2 regions of the Sphingobium olei genome follow, and region 2 is predicted to be linked to the other one. Evidence: riboswitches for the same ligand, from Rfam matches in the RefSeq annotation. Region 2 holds a riboswitch; the other holds the start of a gene.
The links. A riboswitch is a leader RNA that binds a small molecule or an ion and turns the genes downstream of it on or off. The one in region 2 is predicted to bind cobalamin.

Region 1 (14,609 bases), on a different contig from region 2:
GCGATTGTGGAAGCAGGACATCGCCGGCTCCCTCGCGCATGTCGCGATGCTGGCGAAACAGGGCATCGTCAGCCAGACCGACGCGGACGCGATCGGGGCAGGGCTTGAGCAAATCGCCAAGGAATATGAGGCGCATGGCGTCCCGGTGAACCTCGACCTGGAAGACATCCATATGGTCACGGAGTCGCGCCTGGCCGAACTCATCGGCCCCGCCGCTGGCCGCCTGCATACGGCGCGCAGCCGGAACGATCAGGTCGCCACCGACTTTCGCCTGTGGGTGCGCGACGCCATCGACGAGGTGGAGGTTGGACTGCTCGGCCTTCAGCGCGCGCTGGTGGCGCGGGCGGAGGAGCATGCAGATGCCGTGATGCCGGGCTTCACCCATCTCCAGTCCGCTCAGCCGGTGACGCTCGGCCATCATCTCATGGCCTATTATGAGATGATCCGCCGGGACCGCAGCCGCTTTGCCGACGCCCGCGCCCGCCTCAATGAATGTCCGCTGGGCGCAGCGGCGCTCGCGGGCACCGGATTTCCGACCGACCGTCATATGACCGCGACGGCGCTCGGCTTCGCCAAACCGACAGACAACAGCCTCGACAGCGTCAGTGATCGCGACTTCGCGCTCGATTATCTGATGTCGGCAACGCAGGCTTCGCTGCACCTGTCCAGGCTGGCGGAGGAATTCATCATCTGGGCAAGCCAGCCCTTCGGCTTCGTCAAGCTGCCCGACGCCTACTCTACCGGCAGCTCGATCATGCCGCAGAAGCGCAATCCGGACGCCGCCGAACTGGTGCGCGGTCACGCCGGGCGGATCCTGGGATGCATGAATGCGCTCTGCGTCACGATGAAGGGGCTGCCGCTCGCCTATTCGAAGGACATGCAGGACGACAAGCCGCCCGTCTTCGAAGCGCACGACCTGCTCGGCCTCTCGATCGCAGCGATGACCGGCATGGTGGAGACGGTGACGTTTCGTACCGACCGGATGCGCGGCCTTGCCGAAAGCGGCTTTGCCACCGCCACTGACCTGGCGGACTGGCTCGTGCGCGAAGGCGGCATCCCCTTTCGGGAAGCGCACCATATCACTGGTCGCGCCGTCGCGGCGGCCGAGGCGGCCGGCGTTCCGCTGGACCGGTTGCCGCTGGAGACGTTGACCGCCATTGACGCGCGGATCGACGATCGGGTCTATGCCGTGCTGACGGTTGATGCCTCTGTCGCCAGCCGCAAGAGCCATGGCGGCACCGCGCCCGATCAGGTGCGCGCCCGGATCGCGCAGGCGAAGGAGGAACTGGGATGAGAGCGGCAAGAACTCTTGGCTGTCTGGCGCTGACCTCGCTCGCTCTGAGTGCCTGCGGCGGACGGGAATCGCTGAAGCCGGTGGCCGGGCAGAAGCTGCCCGCCATTCCGAAAGGTGCGGCGACGGCACCTGTCGCCGCGGACCTGATGCAGCCGTCGATCCAGGCGCGGCCAGGACGCAATGTTGAACTGCTGACCCAGTCGCGAAAACGCGGGAACGACGAATTCGACCTGCCGCCCAACGCACAGCCCGAATAACGCACAGGAAGCCGCCTTGGACCATTTCACTTATGTCGACGGCGCCATGCAGGTGGAGCAGGTGCCGATGGAAGCGATCGCACAGGCGGTCGGCACGCCCGTCTATGTCTATTCTACCGCCACGCTGGAACGCCATGTGGGCGTGTTCCGTGACGGCTTGTCGCAACTTGACGATCCGCTGATCGCCTTTGCGGTCAAATCGAACCCCAACGCTGCGGTTCTCGCCACGCTGGCCCGGCTGGGGCTCGGGGCGGATGTGGTGTCTGGCGGCGAATTGTTGCGGGCGATCGCGGCAGGCATTCCGGCCGACCGCATCGTGTTTTCGGGCGTCGGCAAGACGGCGGAAGAAATGCGCATCGGCCTGGAGCAGGGCATCTACCAGTTCAACCTGGAAAGCGAGCCGGAAGCGGAGATGCTGTCCGAGGTCGCGCTGTCCATCGGGAAGAAGGCGCCGGTTGCCTATCGCATCAACCCCGATGTTGATGCGGGCACCCACGCCAAGATCTCGACCGGTAAGTCGGAGAATAAATTCGGTATTCCTTATGACCGCGCGCTCGAAAGCTATCGCGCCGCGCGGGCGCTCCCTGGCCTCGACGTGCAGGGCGTCGCCGTTCATATCGGCAGCCAACTGACCGATCTCAGGCCGCTGGAAGCGGCTTTCGTCAAGGTCGGCGCGCTGGTGGAGGCACTTCGCGCGGACGGTCACGCCATCCGCACCGCTGACCTGGGTGGCGGGCTTGGGGTTCCCTATGATCCGTCGCAACCTGTTCCGCCCAGCCCCGCCGCTTATGGCGCGATGGTGACGCGCGTCACGCAGGGCTGGAATGTCCGCCTGCTGTTCGAGCCTGGCCGCGTGATCGTGGGCAACGCGGGTGCGCTGCTGTCGCGCGTGGTCCGGGTGAAGCAGGGCGCGCAGGCCCCCTTCGTCATCGTCGACGCAGCGATGAACGACCTGTTGCGGCCCAGCCTATATGACGCGTGGCACGACATCCGCGCGGTGAAGCCGACGGGCAGTTATGCTGTCGCCAATGTCGTCGGCCCGGTGTGCGAAACCGGAGACACCTTCGCCATGCACCGGGACATGGATGTCGTGGAGGCGGGCGATCTCGTCACCTTCATGACTGCCGGCGCCTACGGCGCGACGATGGCGGGCACCTACAACAGCCGTCCGCTGACGCCCGAAGTTCTGGTGTCGGGCGACAAATGGGCGGTGGTGCGGGAGAGGCCACCGATCCAGGCGCTGATCGACGGCGACGTCATTCCCGACTGGCTTGCGGCCTGATGCACAGCCTGCCCGTCTTTCTCCGTCTGGAGGGGCGGGCGGTCATCCTGACGGGCAATGGGGATGCGGCCGAGGCCAAGCGCCGCCTGCTGGAGCGAGCGGGCGCGCGGATCGTGTGCGAGGATGATCCCGAATCGCGCATCGCCATCGTGTCGGACGGGGATGAAGCGACTGCCGGGCGGTTGCGGGCGCGGGGCGTGCTGGTCAACGCGACCGACAATCCCGCGCTGTGCGACTTCACCCTGCCGGCCATCGTGGATCGCGATCCCGTGCTGATCGCCATCGGCACTGGCGGCGCGTCGGCCGGCCTCGCCAAGGCGCTGCGCCAGCGACTCGAAGCGATCCTGCCCGCCGGGTTGGGAGCGCTCGCGCAGGCGTTGTTCGCCGGTCGGGCGGCGATCCGCGCGCGTTGGCCTGATGCCAGCGATCGCCGCCGCGCGATCGACGCCGGGCTGAGGCCGGGGGGGATCATTGATCCGATGAAGGACGATGCTGCCGGCGCGGTGCCCGCATGGCTGGAGGGGACCGTCGATCGTGAGAGCAGGCTGGTGGTAATCCGCCTAGCCTCACCCGATCCGGACGACCTGACGTTGCGATGGGCACGGCTGCTGGGGGAGGCGGATCATATCTATCACGCCGCAGACGTGCCGGCCACGATCCTCGACCGGGCGCGGGCGGACGCGACCCGCACCGTGGCCGATGCTCCACCCGCACTCCCGGCGAAGGGCCTTTGCCTCTGGCTATGTCTGGGCTGATTGCAGCCGTTCGATCTTGTCGTGCAGCGCCTGGATCGACGACACCAGCCGAGCGCGATCCGCCTGCATCTCGCGCAGTTCCTCGCGCGTCTCGCCCAGTTCTACCGCGCGTCTGGCAATGCGGGCGTCGAGTTCGGCATTGTATCGCGACAGGGCACCGATCTGCTCGGCACGGTGGCACAAATGCCGCAAGCGCGCATCCAGAACGTCGAAGTCGAACGGCTTGACGATGTGGTCGTCCGCCCCGGCATCCAGCACATCGACCGTGGACTGGTGCTGCCCGGCGATCATCACGAAGCAGGCAGTGCCCGCAACGTTCGCGGCTCGGATCTTCTGCATGGTCGCGATGGCGGACAGGATGGTGAGATCCATATCGATCAGCACGATATCCACGGGCCGGGTGACAAGCGTGGAGAGAGCCGCAAAGCCGCTATCCGCAAGCGCCACATCATAGTTGCGATGGGACAGGCGCCGGGCGATCACCGCCCGCGCCGTCTTGTTCTCGTCCACCAGCAGCACGCGTAATCGCCGCTGCGGGAATTCGTTCGTCCTGGAACCGCCGTTCGCGTCGCGGCTCAGCACCCGCTTGAAGAACTGCATGATGTTCTACCTTCCTACAACAAAGGGTAGGATTGCCGTCCAAACAAATGGTTAACTCCGGTTTCGCCGGTTAATGTGATTTAGTTGGCCCGCCATTGTGGACCACCATAGCCTGCTCCTCCACCCACCGACGAGAGGGCAAGCAGATGACGGAACAGATCACGCAGCTGAATATCGACGACATCCCCGATCTGGATCCCACTACACCTGCGGTTTCGATTGCGGGGCTGGATTTCGATCCGGCACCAACAGCGTGGAAGTGCATATGTCTTGATTGCGCGCCAAGGTGGACCGCGGCTTTCCCGTTACCTTGCTACATAGAGTCAAGGGACGCGGTTATGCACTGTGTCCGCGGGGAGAGGCCGGTGTGGTTTCAGGCGCGTAGGCGCGCAGTATGATATCGACGATTAACTCCGCTTCCCGCTCCACCTGAGTCAGGTCCAGCGTGTCTATCCGGCCTAACAACAGTTGGTGGTGCAGGCCGGAGCGAACCAAGGCGGTCAGAACGCTCGCCGCATCAGCCGGATCGGCTTGCCTCAGTTGCCCACTGTCCATTGCCCCCTTCAGGAAGCTCGCCAGAAGCTTCTGGGTACTGTGGGGTGCCAGGTCGAAAAAGATGCGCGACAACTCGGGAAAGCGGCGACCTTCTGCGATGATGAGCCGTTGCAGCGCAATCGCCTCTGCCGAATTGATCTTGCCCATCAAATTGATGCAGGCGCGTAGCAACGTGTCTCGAATATTGCCGTCTGGATGAAGAATTTCGTTCAACTGCGCCTGATAGGCTTTCACCGCCTTTTCCAGAACCGCGGTGAACAAAGCCTCCTTCGAGGGGAAATAGCTCCACAGCGTCCCCTTGGATCCGCCGAGCTTGGCTGCGATTTCGGACATGCTGGTGCCAGCATAGCCGTGCGCAAGGAAATAGTCCTGCGCCACTGCCAGCATGGCGTCCCGCCGGCCCTGACGACGGGCTTCGCGTCGGCTGAAAGGAGAGCAGGTGGCGTTGGTCATAAAAACGTACCATATAGTACGCTAAATTTGTTGACAAGCTATTGCGCAAGCGGCAATGCCGCTTTCCATACTAGGTGGTACAGTTAGATATGTCGCTGAGTCGCATCGCCTTTGCTGCCCGGACAGGGGGCATGGTCTCTTCCATCCTGCTCCTTGCCGCCTGCGCGGCCGTGCCCAAGCTCGGGCCGCAGCCGGTCGTTCGATCGCCCGACAGCGTTGAGGCCTCGCGCAGCTTCGCCGCACAAGCTGCAGCATGGCCGGGCGATGGCTGGTGGCGCGCCTATGGCGATCCGCAACTGAATCAGTTGATCGAGGAAGGCCTGCGCGCCTCTCCCGACGTTGCAGCCGCTGGCGCGCGGTTCCGCCGCGCGGCCGGCATGGCGCAGCAGGCAGGCGCGGCGCTTCTCCCATCGGCCGATCTGGACGCAAGCGCTGCCGCCACCAAGCAAAGCTATAATATGGGCCTGCCTAAGGAGTTCGTGCCCCAGGGTTGGCTAGGCACGGGTCGTGTCGCGCTGGACCTCGGCTTCGACCTTGACCTCTGGGGCCGCAACCGCGCCGCGCTGGCAGCGGCAACGTCTGAGGCGCGCGCGGCGGAAATTGACATGCAGCAGGCAAGGCTGGCGCTTACGACCGGCATCGCCAGCGCCTATGCAGACCTCGCGCGTCTCCACGATGAGGCAGAGATCGCGCAGCGTACCTTGGACATACGTCTCGCCAGTCAAAAGCTGGTCGCCGAACGGCGTCAGAACGGCCTTGAGACGCGCGGCAGCGTGCGGCAGGCGGACGCGACCGTCGCTTCGGCGCGCGCCCAGCTGGCGGGCGCGCGCATGGCGATCGAACTGCGGCAGCATCAGCTTGCCGCGCTGATCGGCGCCGGGCCGGATCGCGGCCTTTCGATCACCCGCCCGCATATCGGACAATTGGCGCCGCTCGGCCTTCCGGCAGACATCACCACCAATCTGGTCGCCCGCCGGCCTGATATCGCCGCGGCCCTCGCGCGGACGGAGGCCGCAGCCAAGCGCATCAAGGTCGCGCGCGCTGACTTCTTCCCGGCGATCCGCCTCAGCGCCCTCGTCGGCGTCCAGTCGTTGGGCTATAATACGGTCTTCAATTCCGGCAGCGCTGCCGGGTCGTCCCAGTCGTTCCTGAGCAACCTGTTCGAGAAGGACTCGATTTTCGGGACCGTCGGGCCCGCGATCAGCCTGCCGATCTTCCATGGCGGGGCACTGCAAGGCCAGTATCGCGGCGCGCGGGCAACCTATGACGAAGCGGTTGCCAGTTATGACCGGACGGTGCTCGACGCCTATCAAGAGGTCGCTGACGCCGTGACGACGCGCCGGACGCTGGATCAGCGGCTGGCCGATGCGCGGGCTGCGGTCGCGGCTTCGGAAGACGCGTACCAGATCGCGCAGAAACGCTATCAGGGTGGCCTCTCCACCTTCCTCGACGTGTTGAATGTCGAAGATCAGTTGCTTGCCGCCCGCCAGTCGCTTGCTGGGCTGGAGGCAAGTGCCTTCTCTACCGACGTTGCTCTCATCCGCGCGCTCGGCGGCGGCTTCGCCGTCAGCGACACCCTTCTCAAGGATCAACCGCATGGCTGACGCCGCCCTTGAAACCAATGACGCCGCACCGGACGCGACGCAGGAGAAGCGCAATGGCGCGCGCAGGACGTGGCTGATCCGGCTCGGGATCGCCGTCCTGGTTGTGGGCCTGATCTGGGGCCTGTGGTATCTGCTCGTCGGGCGCAACCATGTCAGCACAGACAATGCTTATGTGAATGCGGAAATGGCGCAGGTGACGCCGCTCATTTCCGCGCAGGTCATCGACGTGCGCGTATCGGACACCCAGCCGGTGCGGAAGGGCGATCTGCTCGTTCGGCTGGATCCCACAAACGCGCAGATCGCCGTCTCGCAGGCTGAGGCTGACCTTGCCGAAGCGCGGCGACGTTTCCGCCAGACCTCGGCCACCAGCGAATCGCTGTCCGCCCAGGTTCAAGCGCGGGGGGCGGACATCGTGCAGGCGCGGGCGCAGCAGGCAAGCGCCCGGGCTGACGTTGAAAAGGCGCGCGTCGATCTTCAACGGAGGGAGGCGCTGGTGAATGACGGAGCCGTCTCCGGCGACGAGCTAACGGCCGCTCGCAGGGCCTACGCCAACGCGCGCGCTGCGCTGGACGTGGCGAATGCAGGCGTCCGCACCGCCGAAGCGACCCGCAGCGCCGCGACCGGTCAATTGCAGGCGAACGACGCCCTGGTGCGCGGATCGACCGTCGACACCGATCCGGCGGTCATGGCTGCCAAGGCCAGGCTGGAATCGGCGCAGCTTGACCTGAAGCGCACCATCATCCGCGCGCCGATCGACGGTGTGGTGACGAGGAGGCAGGTCCAGATCGGGCAGCGCGTGGCGCAGGGTAATGCCATAATGACCATCGTGCCGCTGCAGCAGGTCTATGTCGACGCCAACTTTAAGGAACGGCAGTTGCGCCGCGTCCGGATCGGCATGCCGGCGACGGTTACCTCTGACCTCTATGGCAGCGACGTCGTCTATCATGGCAAGGTGGTCGGCTTTGCGGGTGGGACCGGGTCGTCCATGTCGCTGATCCCCGCGCAGAATGCTACGGGCAACTGGATCAAGGTGGTTCAGCGCCTGCCGCTGCGCATCGCGCTGGATCCCAAGGAACTGGCCGCCCATCCGCTCCGTGTCGGTCTTTCGATGGAAGTCGAACTCGACCTTTCCGAATAAGGACGCCTGAGCATGAGCGGCGATGACGACATCTTCTCCCGGCTTTCGCCGCGTTCTCGCACCTTGGCGGGGCTGGTCCTGGCGCTCAGCAACCTGATGGTCGTGCTGGATTTGACCATCGCCAACGTGTCGGTCCCGCATATCGCCGGCAACCTTGGCATCTCGCCTGATCAGGGGACGTGGATCATCACTTCCTACGCGGTGGCGGAGGCGATCTGCGTTCCGCTTACCGGCTGGCTTGCGCAGCGGTTCGGAGTCGTACGCGTCTTCACCCTGGCGATGACGGGTTTCGGCCTCTTCTCGCTGCTGTGCGGACTGTCACCTACCCTGGGCATGCTGGTTGCCTGCCGCATCGGTCAGGGCATTTGCGGCGGCCCGATAATGCCGATGTCGCAAACGCTGCTGATGCGCATCTTTCCGCCGGAAACGCGGGGAAGGGCCATGGGCATGTGGGCGATGACGACGTTGATGGGGCCTGCGCTCGGACCCATCGTCGGCGGCTATATCAGCGATAATTGGAGCTGGCATTGGATCTTCTTCATCAACCTGCCGATAGCGGCGTTGTGCGTCTTTGCTGCGCAGGCGCTGCTGAGGCCGGTCGAAACCGAGACTGCCAAGGTGCCGATCGACCGCGTGGGCCTTTTCCTGCTGGTCTTCTGGATCGGCTGTCTCCAGATCGTACTGGACATCGGGCGCGATCATGACTGGTTCGCCGACCCGATGATCGTGGCGCTCGCGGTCATGTCGTTCATCGGTTTCCTTGTCTTCATCATCTGGGAATTGACGGAGGAGCATCCGGTCGTCGATCTGCGCGTCTTCCGCCATGTCGGCTTCAGTTCCGGCCTTTTCACGCTGTCGCTTTGCTTCGGCTCCTACTTCGCCAGCATCGTCGTCATCCCGCAATGGTTGCAGATGTCGATGGGCTATACCGCGACATGGGCAGGCATCGTCACGGCGCTGACGGCGATGGCGGCGCTTTTCACAGCGCCCATCGCGGCCCGCATGATGACCAAGGTCGATCCTCGCCTGCTCATTTCTTGCGCCGTTGCCTGGATCGGCCTCATGTCACTGGTGCGCGCGCACTGGACCAGCGGTATCGATTTCGGGACGATGGCGATCCCGCAGTTTGTCCAGGGTTTCGCCCTGCCTTTCTTCTTCATTCCGTTGACCACGCTGACCTTGGGATCGGTGTTGCCGAGCGAGACCGCATCGGCAGCGGGCCTCCAGAATTTCGTCAGGACGATGGCGACGGCAATCGCGACATCCCTCGTCTTGACCGAATGGGGCGATTCCCAGCGCGTGTCCCGCAACGAAATGGCAAGCGTGTTGCAGCCTGACCAGACGCAATCGGTTCTGACGGGCATGGGCCTGTCGGTCGACCAGGCGCGGCAGACCATATCCAACCTGGTCGAGCAGGAAGCGATCGTCATTGCGGTCGACCATGTGTTCTTTCTGTCGGCGATCATCCTGTTCGCGGCCGCCGTGATCGTGTGGATCGCTCCCAAGCCGCGCTCGGACGTAGACACCTCAGCAGCGCACTAGGGCGGAGGCGGTCACCCCCGCCGAACCGTCAGATGCGCTTCAGATCCTCTGGCCGGTTGATGTTGGGCAGGGACAGACCCGGCGCGTCGACCAGCCGGCCGTCGATCCGTCCCAGCCAGCCCCGGATCGACCGGCTGTTTTCGTCCGCCAGATGCCGGTCCAGCACAGGCGCCAGAGAGGCCGGCCACCAGCCGATCAGGGGTTGCCCGTCGACGATGGCCGCGCGATCGCCGACAAGCGCATCGAGCAGGTGCGCAGGATAGACCGGCATGTCGCATCCGGTCGTCAGCACGCCCTCAAACCCATTCTTCCAGGCGTGATGGAGGGCTGCGTTGAGCCCACCCAGCGGCCCCATGTCGGGCATGGGACGATCTGGCAGACCACCCGTGCGACCGCAGATCACGACCGCTTCCACATGGGGTTGCAGAGAGGCGATGGCGTGGGCAATCAGGGTACGGCCATCCGGCATCAAAGCCGCCGCCTTGTCGCTGCCGAAGCGGCTGGACCGCCCGCCAGCGAGGATCGCGCCCAATATCCGCATCCGTCTCGTTCCGACCCCTGTCCCTGTCCTCCGTCCCTGCCTATAGCGGGGGCGATGCACAAGCCCGACGATGCCTTTGCGCTGTTGCGACTGGAGCGGCTGACGCCGGACGGCGGGACCGAGCCGGTCGACCGCCCCCTGGCCGAGGAAAGACCGGTCGCGATCGAGTTTAATGGCGTCGGATATGCCGTACTGATGGCAACGCCTGCCGATCTTGCCGACCTGGTGAATGGCTTCGCGCTGTCCGAACGGCTGGCCGGACCGGAGGAGCGGCTTTTGGACGTCGATCTGCATCCCGTGGCGGGCGGTGTGGTGGCACGCGCCACCCTGTCGCCGGAACGCACTCCGACACTGCTGGAACGCGTGCGGCATCGCGCCACGGATTCGTCCTGCGGCTTGTGTGGCATCGAAAATCTGGAGCAGGCGATGCGGCCGCTGCCGCGGGTGACGAACCGCAGCCGCGCGGATCGCGCCGCTATTTTTCGAGCTCTCGGCGCGCTAGACGATCATCAGCCGCTCGGGCGTGCGACGGGCGCTGCCCATGCCGCCGCGCTGGTCGATGCTCAGGGCGCCATCCGGCTGGTGCGGGAGGATGTCGGCCGACATAATGCCTTCGACAAGCTGATCGGCGCCATGCGCGCAGCCGGCGTCGGGTGGAATGGTGGATTTGCTTTGCTGTCGTCGCGCTGCTCCTACGAGCTGGTCGAAAAGGCCGCGCTGGCCGACTGTCCGATGCTCGTCACCATCTCAGCGCCGACCCGCCTCGCCGTGGAGCGTGCGGAACAGGCGGGCCTGCCATTGGTTGTGCTGGCGCGGGCAGACGCCATGCTCGCGCGGGGCGCCGACCTGCGTTGAGACACTTGGCTTTGAGCACCCATTCGCCTAAGGGCGCGGACGCGGCGGCTTTGAGCTGCCGCGCTGACTCGCGCCGGTGCCCCATCGAGGGCTGAAAACGGGAATGTGGTGAGGGGCGTTTGTCCCCTATTCCACGGCTGTCCCTGCAACTGTGAGCGGCGAGCATGATGCGCCATGGCCCCTTACGGGCTGGCCACTGGACCTTTCGGTTCGGGAAGGCCGCAGCATCATCGCGACGACCCGCAAGCCAGGAGACCTGCCGGCGCATGGTCGCTCTTGCTCTGGTCCAGGGGATGGCCGGGGCACGGTGGTTTTCCGTCGAGCGACGCCATGCGGCCGGAGCCGCATCGTGACGCGCGCGGGGACATGAGGCGTCGCCCTTCGCCTGGCATGACCGCTCGCGCGGACGCTCCGGCCTTGACCAGTCGCTTTGACGCTCAGGGCAATGAACATGATAAAATGGGGAATTTCACTCGCAGCGCTGCTCATCGCGGCGCCTGCATTGGCGCAGGATGACGAGATTGTCGTGACGGCTTCCGGCATAGAACAGCCGCGCGACGAAGTGGGCCAAGCGATCACCGTCATCGACGCCGATACGATCAAGACGCGGCAGGCGATCGACGTCGTGGATCTGCTGGCTACGACGCCGGGCGTCCGCTTCAACCGGACAGGCTCTGTCGGCAGCGCGACCGGCGTGTCGCTGCGCGGGGCGGAAACGACCCAGACGCTGGTGCTGATCGACGGCGTGAAGGTCAATGATCCCAGCGGTATTGGCGATGGCTATGATTTCGGTCCGCTACTGACCGGCAATATCCGCCGGATCGAGGTGCTGCGCGGATCGAATTCGGTGGTCTATGGCAGCCAGGCGATCGGCGGCGTGGTCAACATCATGACCGGCGCGCCGTTGGAAGGCTTTGGGGCGAATGCGTCCGCCGAATATGGCTATAGCGACACCGTCAACGCAAAGGCGGACGTATCGGCAACCAGCGGGATCGCCTCCGGCGGCGTCGGCGCGGCCTATTTCCGCACGGACGGCATCTCGTCTGCCGCCGGCGGGACCGAGCGCGACGGTTATGAGAATATCGCCACCAACGCCAGGTTGAAGCTGAAATTCAGCGACGCGCTGAGCCTGGACCTGCGCGGCTACTACATCCATGCCGACCTTGATTATGACAGCTTCTTCGGCGCGCCGGCCGACAGCAGCGACGTGTCGAAGCTGGATCAATATGTGGGTTATGCCGGGCTGAACCTTGCCCTGCTGGACGGCAAGCTGACCAATCGCGCCGCCGTCACCTATCTGCGCAACGACCGCGACTATTATTTCGTGCGTGGGACCGATCCGGACTATGGCTATAAGGGCACGAACCTGCGCTTCGAATATGAGGGGGTCTACGCTCCCGTCGATGCGGCGCGGTTCATCGTCGGCTATGAGCATGAACGGCCCGATTATGACTTTTTCGGCTTCGGATCGGCCGACGCCGCACGGATCAACATCGACAGCGTCTATGGCCTTGCGATCCTGAAGCCCTTCGCGGGCCTCGCGATAACCGGCGGTGTGCGTCATGACGATCACAGCCAGTTCGGCGGCGCGACCACGTTCGGCACCAACGCCAATTATACGCCGAATGCGGGTGCGACCAATGTCCGCCTGAGCTATGGCGAAGGGTTCAAGGCGCCGTCGCTCTACCAGCTTTACGACACGTTCAGCGGCAATGCGGCGCTGCGCCCCGAACGGTCCAAAAGCTATGACATCGGGTTCGATCAGAGCCTGGACGGCGGTCGCGCGACCGTATCGCTCACTGCCTTCCGCCGGGACACGCGCGATCAGATCAATTACGACAACGCCACCTTCACCTATGGCAATATCGACCGTACGCGCGCCAAGGGCGTGGAAGCGTCGATAGCGCTGCGGCCTGTGGACGCGCTGACGGTGACGGGCAGCTACAGCTATATCGACGCCCGCGATCGTTCGGCGGGATCGGCGACCTTTGGCAACCGGCTCGCCCGTCGCGCCGTCAATCAGGTGAGCGTGTCGGCCGACTATGTCTGGTCCTTCGGCCTGTCGACTGGCGCGACGATCACCATGGTCGGCGACAGTTTCGACAATGCCGCCAATACCCGCCGACTCGATGGCTATGCGCTGGCAGGCATCCGTGCGTCGCTGCCGATCGGCGAGCATCTGGAAGTTTATGGCCGGATCGATAATCTGTTCGATGAGGATTATGCGACGGCCTTTGGCTACAGCACCTACGGCCGGTCCGCCTATGGCGGGGTGCGCGTTCGCTTCTGATCGAAAGGGTCGGGCGGGCGTTCAGCCTGCCCGGCCTTAACTCACTCGCCGAAGCCGCGCGGCGCGGGATCGACGATGCTGAAGGTGCCGGCGCCCACTTCGTTCACTTCCAGCGCACGTTCCGCGACGCCGCTGCGGCCGAAGCGGAACGCCCCGTCGATGCCGGAAAAGCCGCCCGCGTCCCGCAGTCGGGCGACGGGGAAGGGGGTTCCGGGCCGCCAGTCCTGCGCGATCCGAACCGTCAGCAGCACCGAATCATAGCCCAGCGACGACAACCGGAACGGCGCGGTGCCGTAGCGGGCGCGATATTTGGTCGCGAGCTGCCGGTAGAGACCATCTGACACGCTGGCGAACCATGCGCCGCGCAGCACTGGGCTCGCCGCGAGCGAGGTGTCGGCATTCCACAATTCGGTGCCCAGCAACCGCGCGCTTGCTCCGCCATTCTTCCGGACGATAGGCGCGATCTGGATCGCCACGCGACCGCTGTCGGCAATCAGCAGAGCGTCGTAGCTGGAGGATGCCTGCAACTTCTTGACCGCGGCGGTGATGGACGCAGGGCTGCGGTCGAATGTCTGCAACGACACGACCGTTCCTCCGGCCTGCTCGACGGCGCGCAGCAGGGCGTTGCCCGACCGTTCGCCATAGACGCCGCGCGGCACCAGCGCGCCGAAGCGGCTCAACCCTTTTTCCCGGGCGAAGCTGACCACCCGCTCGATCGACTGGCCGGGATTATAGCCCATCGCATAGACGCCTTCGCCCGCGATGCTGGCGTCGTTGGAGAAGCTGATGACCGGTACATTGGCGCGCGCGGCGATCGGTCCGACGATCCGCGCATCTTCCGCCAGCAGCGGGCCGAGGATCAGGCGGTTGCCGTCGGCCAGCGCGCGCGACGCGGCAGCGGCTGCGCCGGTGGCGGTGTCGTAGGTGGTGATGCGCACCTTGTCGGTCTTGGTATCCATCAGGGCCAGCGTGGTGGCGTTGGCGATCGACTGGCCCACGCCCGCATTGGGGCCGGTGGTCGGCACCAGCAGCGCGACACGATGCCGCGCCGTGTCGGTCGGAAGGCCCTGCACCACCTCCGGGCCACTGGGTCGGGTGGGCGCAGTGGGGGCGGTCGGCGCCTGTCCCTTTGGCACGATGGACTGACAGGCGGCGAGCGCCAGCGCGCTGGCGGCGAAGGCGATGCGCGCGCTTCGCTTCGCCCAAGCGAACACATCTGCTTGCCGGGGGGCATCCGTCTCTGTCATCTGGCGTCCTTATGGAAATAGAACCTCTTGAGCCGGGGCTTTACATCGTCGCGGGGCCGATCGGCAACCTTGGAGACCTGACGCCCCGCGCGGCCGACATATTGCGCCGGGCGGACGTGGTGGCGGTCGAAGATACGCGGGTCAGCGCGCGGCTGCTGCGCCATGCCGGGTCGGACCGGCCGATGGTCCCTTATCA
Region 2 (14,609 bases):
CATGCCTGCGGGATGCTGATGCGCTTGATGCCGGCGAGGGCGGGGTGATGCAGCATCTCGGTCCCCTGATCGGCCACTGTGTCGGTGGCGCTTTCCAGGATCAGATAATCGGGCCGGGAAGCGGCCATCTCCTCCAGACTCATTTGCGACAGCGGGGGCTTGTCGATCTTCGCGGCCAGGTTGGTAAGGCCCACCCGCTGCATCAGCTCGTCGATCAGCGTGCCCGTGCCGGTCATGTAACCTCGCCGCTGATAATAGGCCGCGACGAGTCCCGGCCGCGCCCGGCCGATCCGCGCCAGATCCGCGTTCATGCCGGCGATCAGCGCCTCGCCGCGCGCCTTGTGACCCACCGCCTTGGCAACCTGGCGGATCGATGCGACGATGGCCTCATAGGTGTCCGCGGATTTCAGGTCGACGACGGCGTAGCGCGCCGGGTCCAGCGCGGCGGCGGCAGGATGGCGATGTGGCGACATGCCGACGATCAGGTCCGGGTCAGCCGCGAGCGCCTCTTCTGCCGATCCGCTCAGGAGGGGCAGCCCCCTTGCCTGCGCAGCAGCGGCAGACATCTCGACGTCGGTCGCATTGTGCGTCAGGCCGGCGATCTGGCTGCGATCGGCCAGCGCCAGCACCAGCTGATCGGCGCACAGGTTGAGCGACACGATCCGACGCGGAGCGGCGGCTCTGGACTGTCCGACCCCCGTGGGAAGCGTTGCGCTGGTCGCGCCGCCGCACAGCAACAGCATCAGGCTGCCGATCATCTGACGGACCGGGACAGGAAGGAAAGGCTTCATGGCGAAACGTCCATAACGTTCCGGCATGACGACACAAGAGACACGGCTCACGCCCATATTGCGAGGCATTGTGGATAATCCTGACATTCCCCCCTCGCGCCGCCGCGCCCTGATCCCGGTGCTTACCGCCGGGCTGGTGGCGGTCACTATCGCGTCGCTCGCCTTCGGCCCGGTGGCTCTCGGTCCCGAGCGGATCGGCGCGGCTCTGCTGGGCCATGGCGACCGGGTCGCCGCAACCATCCTGTTCGACCTGCGCCTGCCGCGCACGATCGTCGGCCTGATCGTGGGCGGAATGCTCGGTCTCGCCGGCGCGGTGCTGCAAGGCTATCTGCGCAATCCGCTCGCCGAACCCTCCGTATTGGGCGCGTCCAACGCAGCGGCGCTAGGTGCTGTGGGCGCGATCTATTTCGGCCTCTATGTCGCGCATCCTGTTGCGCTCCCGCTGCTGGCGATCCTGGCCGCGCTACTGGCGCTGCTGGCGCTGTTCGCGCTCAGCGGCCGGTCGGAAAGTCCGCTCAGCCTCATTCTCGCGGGGATCGCCATCTCGACGCTCGCCGGAGCGGGGATCAGCCTGGCGCTCAACCTGTCTCCCAACCCCTTCGCCGCGATGGAGATCATGACATGGCTGCTCGGATCGATCGAAAACCGGTCGATGGAGCATGTCTGGATCGCGCTTCCCTGCATCCTGCTGGGCGCGGGGTTGTTGCTGTTGGATGGACGGGCGCTGGACGCGCTGTCGCTGGGCGAGGATGGTGCGCGCTCGCTCGGCGTCGACCTGCGCCGGACGCGCCTTCGCCTGCTGCTGGGTGTCGCGATCGGTGTGGGGGGCGCCGTCGCCGTGTCGGGTGCCATCGGCTTCGTCGGCCTCATTGTCCCGCACATCGTCCGCCCGCTGACCGACCGAAGCCCGTCCGCGATCCTCCTTCCATCGCTGCTTGGCGGGGCGGTGCTGCTGGCTGCGGCAGACATTCTCGTCCGGCTGACCCCTACCACCAATGAACTCAAGCTCGGGGTGGTGACGGCCTTCCTAGGCGTGCCCGTCTTCCTCCTCCATCTGCTCAGGGAGCGCCGCACATGGTGAGCATCGCCGTTCGCCAGCTCTCGGTCGCGCTTGGCCGCCGAACGATCTTGCACGCCATCGACGCGGATTTCGCGCCCGGCCTGTTCACCGGCATCCTCGGACCCAACGGCGCGGGAAAATCCACGCTGATGCGGGCCATGCTCGGCCTCACCCCTATCGCGCGGGGCGATATCGTCATCGACGGGCAGAGTCTGGCGGAAGTTGCGCCGCGCGACCTTGCGCGCCGCATCGCCTATCTGCCCCAGGGCCAGACGCTGCACTGGCCGCTCAGCGTCGCGCGGGTCGTCGCGCTTGGCCGCCTGCCGCACCTTGCCCCCTTGTCGCGCATCGGCGCGGCGGATCAGGCTGCAATCGGCGAGGCGATGGCGCGGGCCGACATCCTGCACCTCGCGGACAGGGACGCGGCCCGGCTGTCGGGCGGAGAGCGGGCGCGGGTCATGCTCGCCCGTGCGCTCGCCGTGGGGGCGCCGGCGCTCGCCGTCGACGAGCCGCTCGCCTCGCTCGACCCGGGACATCAGATCGACGTCATGGATTTGCTTCGGCAAGAGGCGCGACGGGAATCGACCGTCGTCGCCGTGCTGCACGACCTGACGATGGCGGCGCGCTATTGCGACCGCATCCTGCTGATCGACAGGGGCACCCTCGTAGCGCAGGGGACACCGGCGGAGGTGCTGACCGCCGATCGGCTGCGCGCGGTCTATGGCATAGACGCCGACATCGACCTGTCCGCAGGCAAGTCGACGATCATTCCGACCGGCCGCGTAACGAACGATTGACCTTTGCCGGCCACCTGCCTATCGGCGGCGATGCAACAGGTTCCCTCGGACGGGGGATGAAAAGGGAACGGGAAAACCCCGGCTGCCCCTGCAACTGTAAGCGGAGAGCCATTGGCCAATCGCCATTGGGACGCACGTCCCGAGAAGGCGGCCAATCGGCACCGACCCGCTAGCCAGGAGACCTGCCTGCTGCAGTCGTCTTTCGCGCGGACAGGGTGTGCCGGGCGGACGGGGGTGAACCCGCATGACGGCAGAACGCTCGGAACCGCATGGCTGCGGGGGAAGCGTCGCGCCTTCGGCCCGGCATGACCCCGCGCGATGCGGCCCGTCCTGCTTGGGCTGTACATATGTCGACTTTGACTGCGCTTGTTTTCCTGCTTTCGTCCGTCCCGCTTGGCGATGCCGCCGCCGACCAGACCGCGCCGCCGCCGGACGCCGCCGCTACCACCGGCACCGCCGCCACCGATGAGCCAGATCGCCCGGACATCTTCGTAACCGCCACCCGCCTCGCCCTGCCGCTCGACAAGGTGGCGGCGTCGATCACCGCGCTCGACAAGGCGGCGATCGACCGCGCGCAGGACATCGGCGTCACCGAATTGCTGCTGCGGACGCCGGGCGTCAGCATGTCGCGCAACGGCGGCTACGGCACATCCACTTCGCTGCGCATCCGCGGCGCGGAAAGCGACCAGACCGTGGTCGTCATTGACGGCGTGAAGCTGAACGACCCGTCCTCGGCGGGCGGCGGCTATAATTTCGCCAACCTGCTGGTGGGCGACGCCAGCCGGATCGAGATACTGCGGGGGCCGCAGTCGATCCTATGGGGAAGCCAGGCGATCGGCGGCGTCGTCAACGTCGTCACGCCGCTGCCTACCAAGGCGATGGAGGGCAGCTTCGACATAGAGGCCGGCTCGCGCGACACGGTCAGCGCGCGCGCGGCGATCGGCGGCGTCAGCGGACCGTTGCGCTGGCGCATCGGCGGGCAGAGCTTCACCACCGCCGGCATTTCAGCCATCGCCCCTGCCTTCGGCGGCCGGGAAGCGGATGGCTACCACAATCGCCAATTGACCGGCCGCGCGGAAATCGCCCTGGCGGCCAGCCTCGTTGCCGACCTGCGCGGCTATTATTCCAGCGGGCGCAACGCATTCGACGCTTTCAGCGGCGACAACCCCGCCTATGGCACCAATCGGGAATTCGTCGGCTATGCGGGCTTGCGGCTCGACCTTCTCGACGGCCGGTTCCGCAATCGCATCGGCTATGGCTATACCGACACCGACCGGGACAATTTCGATCCCCGCCTGCCGCGAACTAGGACATTCGATTCGGCCGGCCGCAACCAGCGGCTGGAATATCAAGGCAGCTTCGCGATCAGCGACACATGGACTGCACAGTTCGGGGTGGAAAATGAACGCTCCCGCTTCCGCAGCGTGTCGCCGCCATCCTCGCTTGCCGTGCCCATCCCTCCGGCGGTGCGCGGCCGGGCGGAGATCAGCAGCGTCTACGGCCAGTTGTCGGCCGAACTGCTGACCGGCCTCACCCTGACCGTAGGCGTGCGGCATGACGATCACAACCGCTTCGGCGGCCAGACATTGGGTTCGGCGGGCGCGGTCTGGGCTCTGCCCACCGGCACCGTCCTGCGCGCCAATTATGGCGAGGGGTTCAAGGCACCGACGCTTTACCAGCTCTTTTCCGAATATGGGAACCAGGCGCTCAACCCCGAACGCGCCCATGGCTGGGATGCGGGTGTGGAGCAGCACTTCCTCGACGGCAGGATACGGCTAGGCGGCGCATGGTTCGAACGCACCACGCGCGACCAGATCATCTTCAACAGTTGCTCGGCGACATCCAGCTTGCCCCTCTGCCTCCAGCCGGGCAGCACCACCATCCGCCGCAGCGGCTATTATCAGAATGTCGCCCGCGCGAAGGCGCACGGCATAGAGGCGCAGGCCAGCGTGGAGCCGGTCAAGGGCCTGATCCTCGACGGCAATTATAGCTGGACCGTGGCGGAGGACCGCTCGCCCGGCGCTAATTTCGGCCGTTGGCTGCCGCGCCGCCCCCGCAATCAGGCGAATGCCTCGATCAGCTACGCTTGGCCATTTGGTCTCACCACCGGGGCGGCCCTGCGCTGGTCGGGCCACAGTTTCGACAATGCGTCCAACACGCAGCGCCTTGACGGCTACACGCTGGTCGATCTGCGCGCAGAAGTCGCGCTGCACGACAATCTGCGCCTGTTCGCCCGGGTCGAGAATCTGTTCGACGAAAGCTACATGACCGCCTACCGCTATGGGTCGCTGGGCCGCAGCGTCTATGCCGGCTTGCGGGGCCGCTTCTGATGGGGGCGCTCCGATGCTGAAGGCAGAGGAAGGCGGAACCGCTGTCGTCGTTTGCAGCACCTGCCGCTTTTCGGCGCAGGCGCGGGACGATGATCGCGGCGTGCGCGGCGGCGCGCGCCTCGGGGAAGCGCTCCGCGCGCTGGCGGCGACGGACACGCGCTATGCCGGCATCGCCATCCATGACATGCCCTGCCTCTTCGCCTGCGGGGATCATTGCACCGTCCATCTGCGCGCGCCCGGCAAGGTCAGCTATGTGTTGGGCCGCTTCGCCCCGGATCGGGATGCCGCGCGCGCCATCCTCGATTATGCGGCCCGCTATGCCGATAGCGACCATGGCAGCGTGCCCTATGCCGAATGGCCGGAGGGCGTGAAGGGCCATTTCATCACCCGATCGCCACCGGAAGGATATGTCGCCACATGATCTCCTCGACCCGCAGCCGGTTCGAAGCGGCGCTGTCCGCGCTGCCCTCTCCTGACGCATGTGCGATCGCGGCGGCGCGGGCGCGGCAGGCCCAACTGACCAAGCCGCCCGGCTCGCTGGCGCGGCTGGAGGAGATCGCCCTCTTCTTCGCCGGCTGGCAGGGCGTGGAAAGGCCGATGCTGGAACGGGGCAGGGCGCTCATCTTCGCTGGCAACCATGGCGTTGCGGTGCACGGGGTCAGCGCCTTCCCACCGGAGGTCACCGCGCAGATGGTCGCCAATTTCGCGGCGGGAGGCGCGGCCATCAACGCGCTAGCGACCTTGGCCGATCTCGAGATCCGTGTCCTGCCGATAGAGCTTGACCGCCCGACCGCCGATTTCACCCGCGCGCCCGCCACGACCGAAGCGGAATGTCTGGCAGCCCTGTCGATCGGCGCGGAAGCGGTCGAACCGGGCCTCCACGCCATCATATTGGGCGAAATGGGCATCGGCAATTCGACCGCCGCCGCGGCCCTTGCCGCGCGCAGCTTCGGCGGCGCGGTGTCGGACTGGGTGGGGCCGGGCACTGGCCTTGATCGCGACGGTGTCGAGAGGAAAACCCAGGTCGTCGCGGACGCACTCGCCTTCCACGCCGACGCGCCGCACAGCCCGTTCGACACATTGTGCCGTGTCGGCGGGCGAGAGATCGCCGCGATGGCCGGCGCGGTGTTGCGGGCGCGGCAGCTTGGCATTCCCGTCATTCTCGATGGATTCATCAGCTGCGCCGCCGTTGCGCCACTGGCGGCCGCGACCCCAGCCATCGTCGATCATTGCCTGGCGGGCCATTGTTCGGCCGAACCGGGCCACGGCCTGCTGCTTGAAAAGCTCGGCCTTGAGCCGCTTCTTCGCCTGGGCATGCGGCTTGGCGAGGGCAGCGGCGCGGCGGTCGCGACACTGATCGTCCGCGCCGCGCTCGCCACTCACGCCCAAATGGCGACCTTCGCGGAAGCGGGCGTTTCATCCAGGGCATGAGCGCGCGCCTGCTCCACCTGCTGCGCCATGGCGCGCCTGAAAGGCCCGGCCTGCTCATGGGCAGGACCGACGTCATGCCGACGCCGGAAGGGATCGCCGCATGTCTCGAACGCACGCGCGGCCTTGCCGTGGACGCGGTCGTGAGTTCCGACCTTCGCCGTGCGCATGCGGCGGCGCAGGCCATCGCGGATCGCGACGAACATCCCCTCACCGTCGATCCCCGCTGGCGCGAGCTGGACTTCGGCGCGTGGGACGGCCAGCACCCGGCCAGCATCGATCCGCCAGCGCTCGCCCGCTTTTACGACGATCCTGACCGTCATCCCCCACCGCAGGGCGAGCGCTGGTCTGACCTTGTGGACCGCGTCGGCGCGGCCATTGGCGAGCGACCTGCCGGCGACATCCTCGTCCTCACCCATGGTGGGGCGATGCGTGCGGCGCTCGCCCGTCTGTGCGGCTTTGGGCCGGCGCAACTCTGGTTCTTCGACCTTCCTTATGCGGCTTTGCTGACCGTCCGCATCTGGCCGGAGCCCCATGGCGGCGCGCAGATCGTGGGACTGCGCGCATGAAGGGCCTGATCGCCGCCATCCAGTTCCTGACGCGCCTGCCCACGCCCCGCATCGCCGTGACCGACGCGGCATTCGCCCGGTCGATGCGCTGGTTCCCGATGGTCGGGCTGATCCTCGGCCTGTTCATCACGATGTCCGCCCGGCTCGGCTGCCTGATCGACGGCTGGACCGGCGCGCTGCTGGCCCTGCTGACATGGGTCTTGCTCACCGGCGCGCTGCACCTCGACGGGCTTGGCGACATCGCCGATGCAGCCGGTGCCGCGCATAAGGGCAAGGACGGCGCGCATCTCCGCGCGATTCTCGCCGATCCGCATGTCGGCAGCTTCGCCGTCGTCGCCATCGGGGCGCAGCTTGTGACCAAACTGGTCCTGCTCCATGCCCTCCTCGAACGCAGCCTGCTCCTGCCCCTCGTCCTGATCCCCTTCGCAGCGCGCATCGCGCCGCTCGTCTGGACCCGGACGCTCCCACCCTTGCATGAAGGACTCGGCTCGCGTTTCCGCCAGTTCGTGCGGACGTCCGATCTGCTGATCTGGAGCCTCTCCCTGATCGCCGCCTCCTGCTTCGTGCCGGCGCTTGTGGCGACGCCTCTCCTGCTGCTGCTCTGGGGCCTTTGGCTGCGCCGCCGCATCGGCGGCATTTCGGGTGACGGCCATGGCGCAGGCATCGAACTCATCGAAAGCGGCCTGCTGCTCGCCTCCCTTCTGTGGGCAGCGCTCGGATGAGCGACCGCTGGACCTGGCATGGCGGCGGCCTCGCCGCTGCGCGCGTGACCTTCGGCGATGGGGGCGCACCTTGGCTCGACCTGTCGACCGGCATCAATCCCGACCCCTGGCCGGTGCCGCCGCTCGCCATAGACTGGGCGCGCCTGCCCGACGAAGCGGACCTGCGCGCGCTCGAAGCCGCCGCTGCCGATCATTTCGGCGTAGCCGCCCACCATGTCTGCGCCGTGCCGGGGACTGAGATCGGTTTGCGCCTCATCGGCCAGCTCGTTTCGGGACTGGCCTTTCACCTCATGCCGACCTACCGCACCCATACCGAAATAATGGGTGGCAGCGCGCCACTCCTGCTGACGGACATGGCAAAGGCGGATGGCGCAACCCTGATCCTCGCCAACCCCAACAATCCAGACGGCCGCGTGCTGGATCGGAGCCGGATGCGCGACCTGCTCGACCGGAGGGGCACCAGCGGCCGGCTGCTGCTCGACGAAGCCTTTGCCGATGCATCCCCCGGCATCAGCCTGGCGAGCGAGGTCGCTCGCAACGATCGGCTGATCCTTTTCCGCTCCTTCGGCAAATATTTCGGCCTTGCCGGCGTTCGCCTCGGCTTTGTCTTGGCCGCGCCGCCTATTCTCGAGCGCCTCCGCCAAAGCCTGGGCGCATGGCCGCTCTCTGCGGCGGCCATCGCGATCGGCACGGCCGCTTATCGCGATCGGGACTGGATCGAAGCGACGCGCGATCAACTGGCGCTGCGGGCGAGCAGGCTCGACGCCCGTCTTCAGACGATGGGCTTCGCTCCGACCGGAGCCTGTCCATTGTTCCGCCTGCTGCAGGTGCCAGACGCCCCCACGCTGTTCGAGCGACTCGCCCGCCGCCATATCCTGACCCGGCCTTTCGCTGATAACCCCGCATGGCTGCGCATCGGCCTGCCGCCCGACGCCGCTGCGCTGGACCGGCTGATGGAGGCGTTGGCCGGTGGCTGATCCAGTGGCACTCGCCGCTCTCGCCCTCGATGCCGCGATCGGCTGGCCTGCCGCGCTCTACCGGCGCACCGGCCATCCGGTGGGAGCCTTCGCGCGCCTCATCGACGGGTGCGAGCGTCATTGGAACCGCCCGTCTTTGCCGTCTGCACGACGCAGGCTGGCCGGGATCGGGACGCTCGCGCTGCTCCTGCTACTGTCCGTCGGCCCTGCCTTGCTGATCCAGCGCGCGATGAATGAGCTTCCCGGCCCGGTGGCGTGGCCCCTTCTCGCCCTCTTCGCCTGGCCGGCGCTCGCCCAGCGCAGCCTCCACGACCATGTGTCCGCCGTGGAGCGGGCGTTGCGCGGCGGCGATCTTCCGCAAGCGCGCACCGCCGTCGGCAGGATCGTCGGCCGCGACACCGCCACGCTCGATGAAGCGGGCGTCGTTCGCGCCGCGATAGAAAGCCTGTCGGAAAGCTATTGCGACGGTGTCGCCGCGCCTCTCTTCTGGCTGCTGGCGCTCGGCCTGCCCGGCGTCTGGGCTTACAAGGCGGTAAATACTGCCGACAGCCTCATCGGCCATCGCGAGGAACGCTGGCGCGCGTTCGGCTGGGCGGCCGCCCGGATGGACGACGCGCTGAACCTCATTCCCGCGCGTATCGGCGGCGTGCTGATCTGTGTCGCAGGGTGCAGCGGCTGGCGTACCATGGCACGCGACGCGCGCCTCCACGCCTCGCCCAATGCCGGCTGGACCGAAGCCGCGATGGCGGGCGCGCTCGGCCTTCGTCTTGCCGGCCCGATCGCTTATGACGGCGTCATGCAGGACAAGCCATGGATCGGCAGGGGCAGGGCAGCGGCGGGTCCGCAGGACATCCGCCGGGCTCTGCGCATCTACCGCCGCGCCTGCTTGCTCCTCTGGCTCATCGCAGGGGGCGTCGCATGGGCGCTGTGATGCTGCAGGGCACCGGCTCCGACGTCGGCAAGTCGGTGCTGGTCGCGGGTCTCTGCCGTGCGCTCGCCAACCGGGGTCTGCGGGTTTTGCCGTTCAAGCCGCAGAATATGTCCAACAACGCCGCCGTGACGGCTGACGGCGGAGAGATCGGCCGCGCCCAGGCGCTCCAGGCGCTCGCCTGCCGGGTCGATTCCCACAGCGACATGAACCCCGTGCTGCTGAAACCCCAGGCGGATCGCACATCCCAGCTCATCGTCCATGGAAAGGTGCGCGGGACTCTGGGCACCGGCAATTTCCGGCAGGCGCGCACGCCGCTGCTTCCCGATGTGCTGGCCAGCTATCGCCGTCTGCGCGCGGCATGCGACCTCGTGGTGGTGGAAGGAGCGGGATCGCCGGCGGAAATCAACCTGCGCGCCGGCGACATCGCCAATATGGGCTTCGCGCGCGCGGCCAGCGTTCCCGTGGTGCTGGTCGGCGACATCGACCGGGGCGGCGTGATCGCGGCCATCGTCGGCACCCGCACCGTGATCGACCCACAGGATGCGGCGATGATCTGCGGCTTCATCATCAACAAATTTCGCGGCGATCCTGCGCTTTTCAGCGACGGCTATGCGCAGACGGAGGCGCTGTCGGGCTGGCGCGGCTTCGGCATCGTGCCCTGGCTGCCAGCCGCGGCACAATTGCCCAGCGAGGATGCGGTCATGCTCGAACGCGGCCGACCCCTGTCTGGTGACGCGCTGCTGATCGCGTGCCCCATCCTGCCGCACATCTCCAATTTCGACGATCTCGATCCGCTGAAGCTCGAACCGGCCGTGCGCCTCGTGATGGTCCCGCCGGGCCAGCCCGTTCCGGCCGACGCCACGCTCATCATCCTGGCGGGGTCGAAGGCGACCATCGGCGACCTCCACGCAATGCGCCAGGAAGGATGGGACATCGACATCCTTGCCCATCACCGGCGCGGCGGCGCAACACTGGGCCTGTGCGGCGGCTATCAGATGCTGGGGCGCACGGTAGCGGACCCGTTGGGATTGGAAGGGCCGCCAGCCTCCGTCGCTGGACTTGGCCTGCTGGACATCGAAACCCGCCTGTCCCCCGCCAAGACGCTGAAGCGGGTCGCCGGCACAGCGCTTGGCGCGGACTTCACCGGCTATGAAATGCATATGGGCGAAACATCGGGCCCCGACACCGAACGTCCCTTTGCGCATCTCGTTGACGGTCGGGTGGATGGAGCCGTCAGTCCGTCAGGCCGCGTCATGGGCAGCTATGTCCATGGCCTGCTCGCCAGCGCCGACATGCGGCGGGCGCTGCTGGGGCTATTGGGGTCGGCCAGCAGCGGAGCCGACTATGACGCCAGCGTCGATGTCGCGCTCGATGCTATCGCTTCCGAACTGGAGGAACATCTCGACATCGACGCGCTGATCGCCATCGCCCGGGAGGCGGCATGACTCGCACGCTTCTCGTCCTGGGCGGCGCACGTTCGGGCAAGAGCCGCCATGCTCAGGCGCGTGCCGAAACGACCGGCCTTGACCGCCTGTTCATCGCGACGGCGCAGCCCTTCGACGATGAGATGCGCGACCGCATCGCCCGCCATCGACAGGAACGGGGCGCTAGCTGGCATACAGTGGAAGCGCCCATTGATATCGCCGCAACCCTCGACGCCCGTTCCGCGCCGGACAGGGTGATCCTGGTCGATTGCCTCACGCTCTGGACCTCCAACCTGATACTCGGCGACCATGACGTCACGCGCGCGACTGACGATCTGATCGGCGCGCTGGCCCGTGCGGCCGGCCCCGTCATCCTCGTCGCCAACGAAGTGGGTCTCGGCATCGTGCCGGACAATGCGCTCGCCCGCCGGTTCCGCGATGCAGCCGGCCTGGTCAATCAGCGTGTCGCCGCCGCCTGCGCGGAGGTGGTCTTCCTTGCGGCCGGCCTCCCGCTCACGCTCAAGCCGGCAGGCTAGTCAATCAGGGGCGCGCCTGATCCAGTATATCGACCGCGCGCGGCTTCAGCCGCTCCACGGCCGCGGCATGGATGCCCGGCGCGGCGCAAAGCAGCCCGAAGGCGGTCGGCTGCGGCCGATTGAAACGCAACGGCACGCCGAGCGCATCCGTTACGACCGCGCCCGCTTCGGCGCAGATCAGCGCCGACGCCGCAACGTCCCATTCATTGCCCCATCGCACCGTCGCCACCAGATCGGCGTCGTCGGCAGCGACCATCGCCATGCGCAGCGCGATGCTGTTGGGCTTGGCCACCGCCACCAGATCGCGGTCCTGGCGCGGCAACTGGTCGGCAGGCACCCGCGCCCCCGGCAGCCGGGTGCGGTCCCCCGCGCGCAGCAGGACACCGTTGCGCGTCGCGCCCCTGCCCGCCTGCGCGATCCATGTTTCGTTGCGCGCGGGCGCAGCCAACACGCCCAGCCGCACCGCGCCATCCTCCACCAGCGCCACGGACACCGCCCATCCCGGCCGGCCGCGCAGATAATCGCGCGTGCCGTCGATCGGATCGACCACCCACACGCGCGGGACGCCCAGCCGGTGCACCGTGTCGGCGGTCTCCTCCGACAGCCAGCCCGCGCCCGGATCGATCGCCGCCAGCCGCTCGCGCAGCATGGCGTCCACGGCCAGGTCGGCCTCGCACACCGGATGGCCGGGCACCTTCTCCCATTGCCGCACGCGGGTTTCGCCCCCCGCCCACAGCGTCAGCGCGTGGTCGGCGGCGTCAGCAGCGGCGGATACCACTGCGCGAAGGAAGGGGTCATCCGCCGGCAACGGTCATCCCGTCGATGCGCAGCGTTGGCACGTTCATCGCATATCGGAACTGCAGGTCGCTGGCGGGCGTCAGCGCGCGGAACATGTCCTTCAAATTGCCGGCGATGGTGATTTCCGACACCGCATGCGCCACCGCGCCATTTTCGATCAGGAATCCCGCCGCGCCCCGGCTATAATCGCCGGTGACGCCGTTGACGCCCATGCCGATCAGTTCGGTGACGTACAGGCCGCGCTTCACGTCGGCCATCAGGTCGCCCGGCGATGCAATGCCCGGCTCCATATGGACGTTGGTGACGCTGGCGCCGGGCGCGCCGCTGCCGCCGCGGCTGGCATGGCCGGTCGGCTCCAGTCCCAGTTGGCGCGCCGACGCGCTGTCCATCAGCCATCCGGTCAGCACGCCCCGATCGATCAGCGCGCGCCGTTCCACCGGCAGCCCTTCGCCGTCGAACGGGCGAGAGCGCAGGCCCCGGTGCAGCAGCGGGTCGTCGATAATGGTGACCCCGGCGTCGAAGATCGCCTCGCCCAGCATGTCGAGCAGGAAGCTCGAACGCCGCGCGATAGCGGGGCCGACGATGCCGCCGATCAGATGGCCGATCAGGCTGGACCCGATGCGCGGATCGAAAATGATCGGCATGACGCCGCTTTCCACCTTCACCGGATTGAGCCGCGCCACGGCCCGCTGCCCGGCGCGGGTGCCGATCGTTTCCGCGTCGTCCAGATCCTCCAGATGGCGGACATTATGGCTGGCATGGTCGCGCTGCATGTCCGATCCCGCGCCCGCGAGCACGCTCGCCCAGGTCGAATGGCTGGTGCCCGCATAGGCGCCGGCAAAGCCATGGCTGGTGGCCAGCGCCACCTGGCTGCGCCCGCTGGATGCGCCGCCGCCCTCGCTGTTGGTAACGCCGGGGACGGAACGGGCCGCATCCTCGGCCATCAGCGCGCGTTCGCGCAGCGCCGCCGGCTCGGGTTCCTCCTCGTCCGTCAGGTCGAGCGAAGGCGGGCGCTTGCGCAGCAGCCTGTCTTCCGGGGCCAGCCCTGCATAGGGGTCTTCCGGCGCTTCGCGCGCCATCGCGATGCAACGCTCCACCAGCGTCCCCAGCGTCGCCGGGTTCATGTCCGACGCGGAAATGCTGGCCGACCGCTGGCCGATGAAGACGCGCAGGCCGATCTCCTCGCCTTCGGACCGCTCGACATCCTCCAGCGCCCCCAGCCGCACCGACACGTTGGTCGACGCGTTGCAGGCATAGATGGTGTCGGCTGCGTCCGCGCCCGCCTTGCGCGCGGCGCTCACCAGGTCCTGCGCGCGCGACTGGGCTTCGTCTAGGCTGAGCATCGGGGGAAAATGGTCCTTGTCTGGGCTAAGGGGGAAAGGGAACGGCCTTAGGCGCTTGCCGTTCCAGGAGCAACGTTCGCCAGCCAATGGTCCAGCAGATGCCAGGCGACGGCCATGGGCGAAGGGGCGATGAAGGGCGCGGCGGGATCTTCGTTCATCGCCGCGCGCACGCCTTCAACGTCGCACCAGAAAGCATGTTCGATCTCGCTCGCATCGACAGCCAGCGTATCGTCGTCGGCCTGAGCGATGCAGGCGATCATCAGGGAAGACGGGAACGGCCAGGGCTGGCTCGTCACATAGCGCACGTTGCGCACGCGAACGCCCGCTTCCTCATATATTTCGCGGGCCACCGCTTCCTCGATCGTCTCGCCCGGCTCAACGAAGCCGGCCAGTGCCGAATAGCGGCCCTGCGGCCAGCTATGCTGCCGGCCCACCAACACGCGTCCGCGATGTTCGGCCAGCATGATGACGACCGGGTCGGTGCGCGGGAAATGTTCGGCGGCGCAAAGCTCGCAACGGCGTGCCCAGCCCGCCTTGGCCGGGTTCGTCGCGCCGCCGCATACGGAGCAGAAGCGATGCCGCGCATGCCAGTGCACCAGGCTGCGCGCCGTGCCGTACAGCGCGACCTCCTCGGCCGGCACCAGCCCGGCGATGGCGCGGCTGCGCGGCGTGGGAACCATGGCGGGACCAAGATCGGCGACCAGCCGCGCGAAGATCGGACGGCCGTGGGGATCGATGCCGAGCAGCACATGGTTCGCGACGTCCGCGCCCGGCTCGACCGGTTCCAGCACGAGATGGCCGTCTTCCTCGACCGGCTCCAGCCCGTCCAGAACGAGCTGCCGTGTGGCGGGATCGGCAAAGGCGGCGGCCAGCCGCGCGGGATCGCTGCGGATCGGATCGACC

Region 1: it holds a riboswitch for cobalamin, as region 2 does, so the genes downstream of both, ACFQ24_RS14015 (TonB-dependent receptor plug domain-containing protein) here and ACFQ24_RS19520 (TonB-dependent receptor) in region 2, are expected to answer to the same signal.

The regions. Positions count from the first base shown of each region.
Region 1 covers NZ_JBHTLS010000129.1:80,098-94,706, forward strand. The annotation lists gene argH (argininosuccinate lyase) at 1-1,294, shown strand, start outside; gene ACFQ24_RS13965 (hypothetical protein) at 1,291-1,551, shown strand; gene lysA (diaminopimelate decarboxylase) at 1,568-2,833, shown strand; gene ACFQ24_RS13975 (precorrin-2 dehydrogenase/sirohydrochlorin ferrochelatase family protein) at 2,833-3,588, shown strand; gene ACFQ24_RS13980 (response regulator transcription factor) at 3,574-4,188, opposite strand; gene ACFQ24_RS13985 (TetR/AcrR family transcriptional regulator) at 4,525-5,196, opposite strand; gene ACFQ24_RS13990 (efflux transporter outer membrane subunit) at 5,286-6,800, shown strand; gene ACFQ24_RS13995 (EmrA/EmrK family multidrug efflux transporter periplasmic adaptor subunit) at 6,793-7,938, shown strand; gene ACFQ24_RS14000 (DHA2 family efflux MFS transporter permease subunit) at 7,951-9,480, shown strand; gene mobA (molybdenum cofactor guanylyltransferase) at 9,509-10,021, opposite strand; gene fdhD (formate dehydrogenase accessory sulfurtransferase FdhD) at 10,076-10,876, shown strand; cobalamin riboswitch at 10,934-11,154, shown strand; gene ACFQ24_RS14015 (TonB-dependent receptor plug domain-containing protein) at 11,328-13,166, shown strand; gene ACFQ24_RS14020 (penicillin-binding protein activator) at 13,208-14,413, opposite strand; gene rsmI (16S rRNA (cytidine(1402)-2'-O)-methyltransferase) at 14,425-14,609, shown strand, end outside.
Region 2 covers NZ_JBHTLS010000134.1:308,646-323,254, reverse strand. The annotation lists gene ACFQ24_RS19535 (ABC transporter substrate-binding protein) at 1-791, opposite strand, end outside; gene ACFQ24_RS19530 (FecCD family ABC transporter permease) at 862-1,872, shown strand; gene ACFQ24_RS19525 (ABC transporter ATP-binding protein) at 1,866-2,648, shown strand; cobalamin riboswitch at 2,669-2,852, shown strand; gene ACFQ24_RS19520 (TonB-dependent receptor) at 2,996-4,978, shown strand; gene ACFQ24_RS19515 (DUF1636 domain-containing protein) at 4,992-5,399, shown strand; gene cobT (nicotinate-nucleotide--dimethylbenzimidazole phosphoribosyltransferase) at 5,396-6,409, shown strand; gene ACFQ24_RS19505 (histidine phosphatase family protein) at 6,406-6,975, shown strand; gene ACFQ24_RS19500 (adenosylcobinamide-GDP ribazoletransferase) at 6,972-7,697, shown strand; gene ACFQ24_RS19495 (threonine-phosphate decarboxylase) at 7,694-8,674, shown strand; gene cbiB (adenosylcobinamide-phosphate synthase CbiB) at 8,667-9,605, shown strand; gene ACFQ24_RS19485 (cobyric acid synthase) at 9,593-11,050, shown strand; gene cobU (bifunctional adenosylcobinamide kinase/adenosylcobinamide-phosphate guanylyltransferase) at 11,047-11,565, shown strand; gene ACFQ24_RS19475 (inositol monophosphatase family protein) at 11,570-12,373, opposite strand; gene ACFQ24_RS19470 (TldD/PmbA family protein) at 12,360-13,706, opposite strand; gene nudC (NAD(+) diphosphatase) at 13,754-14,609, opposite strand, start outside.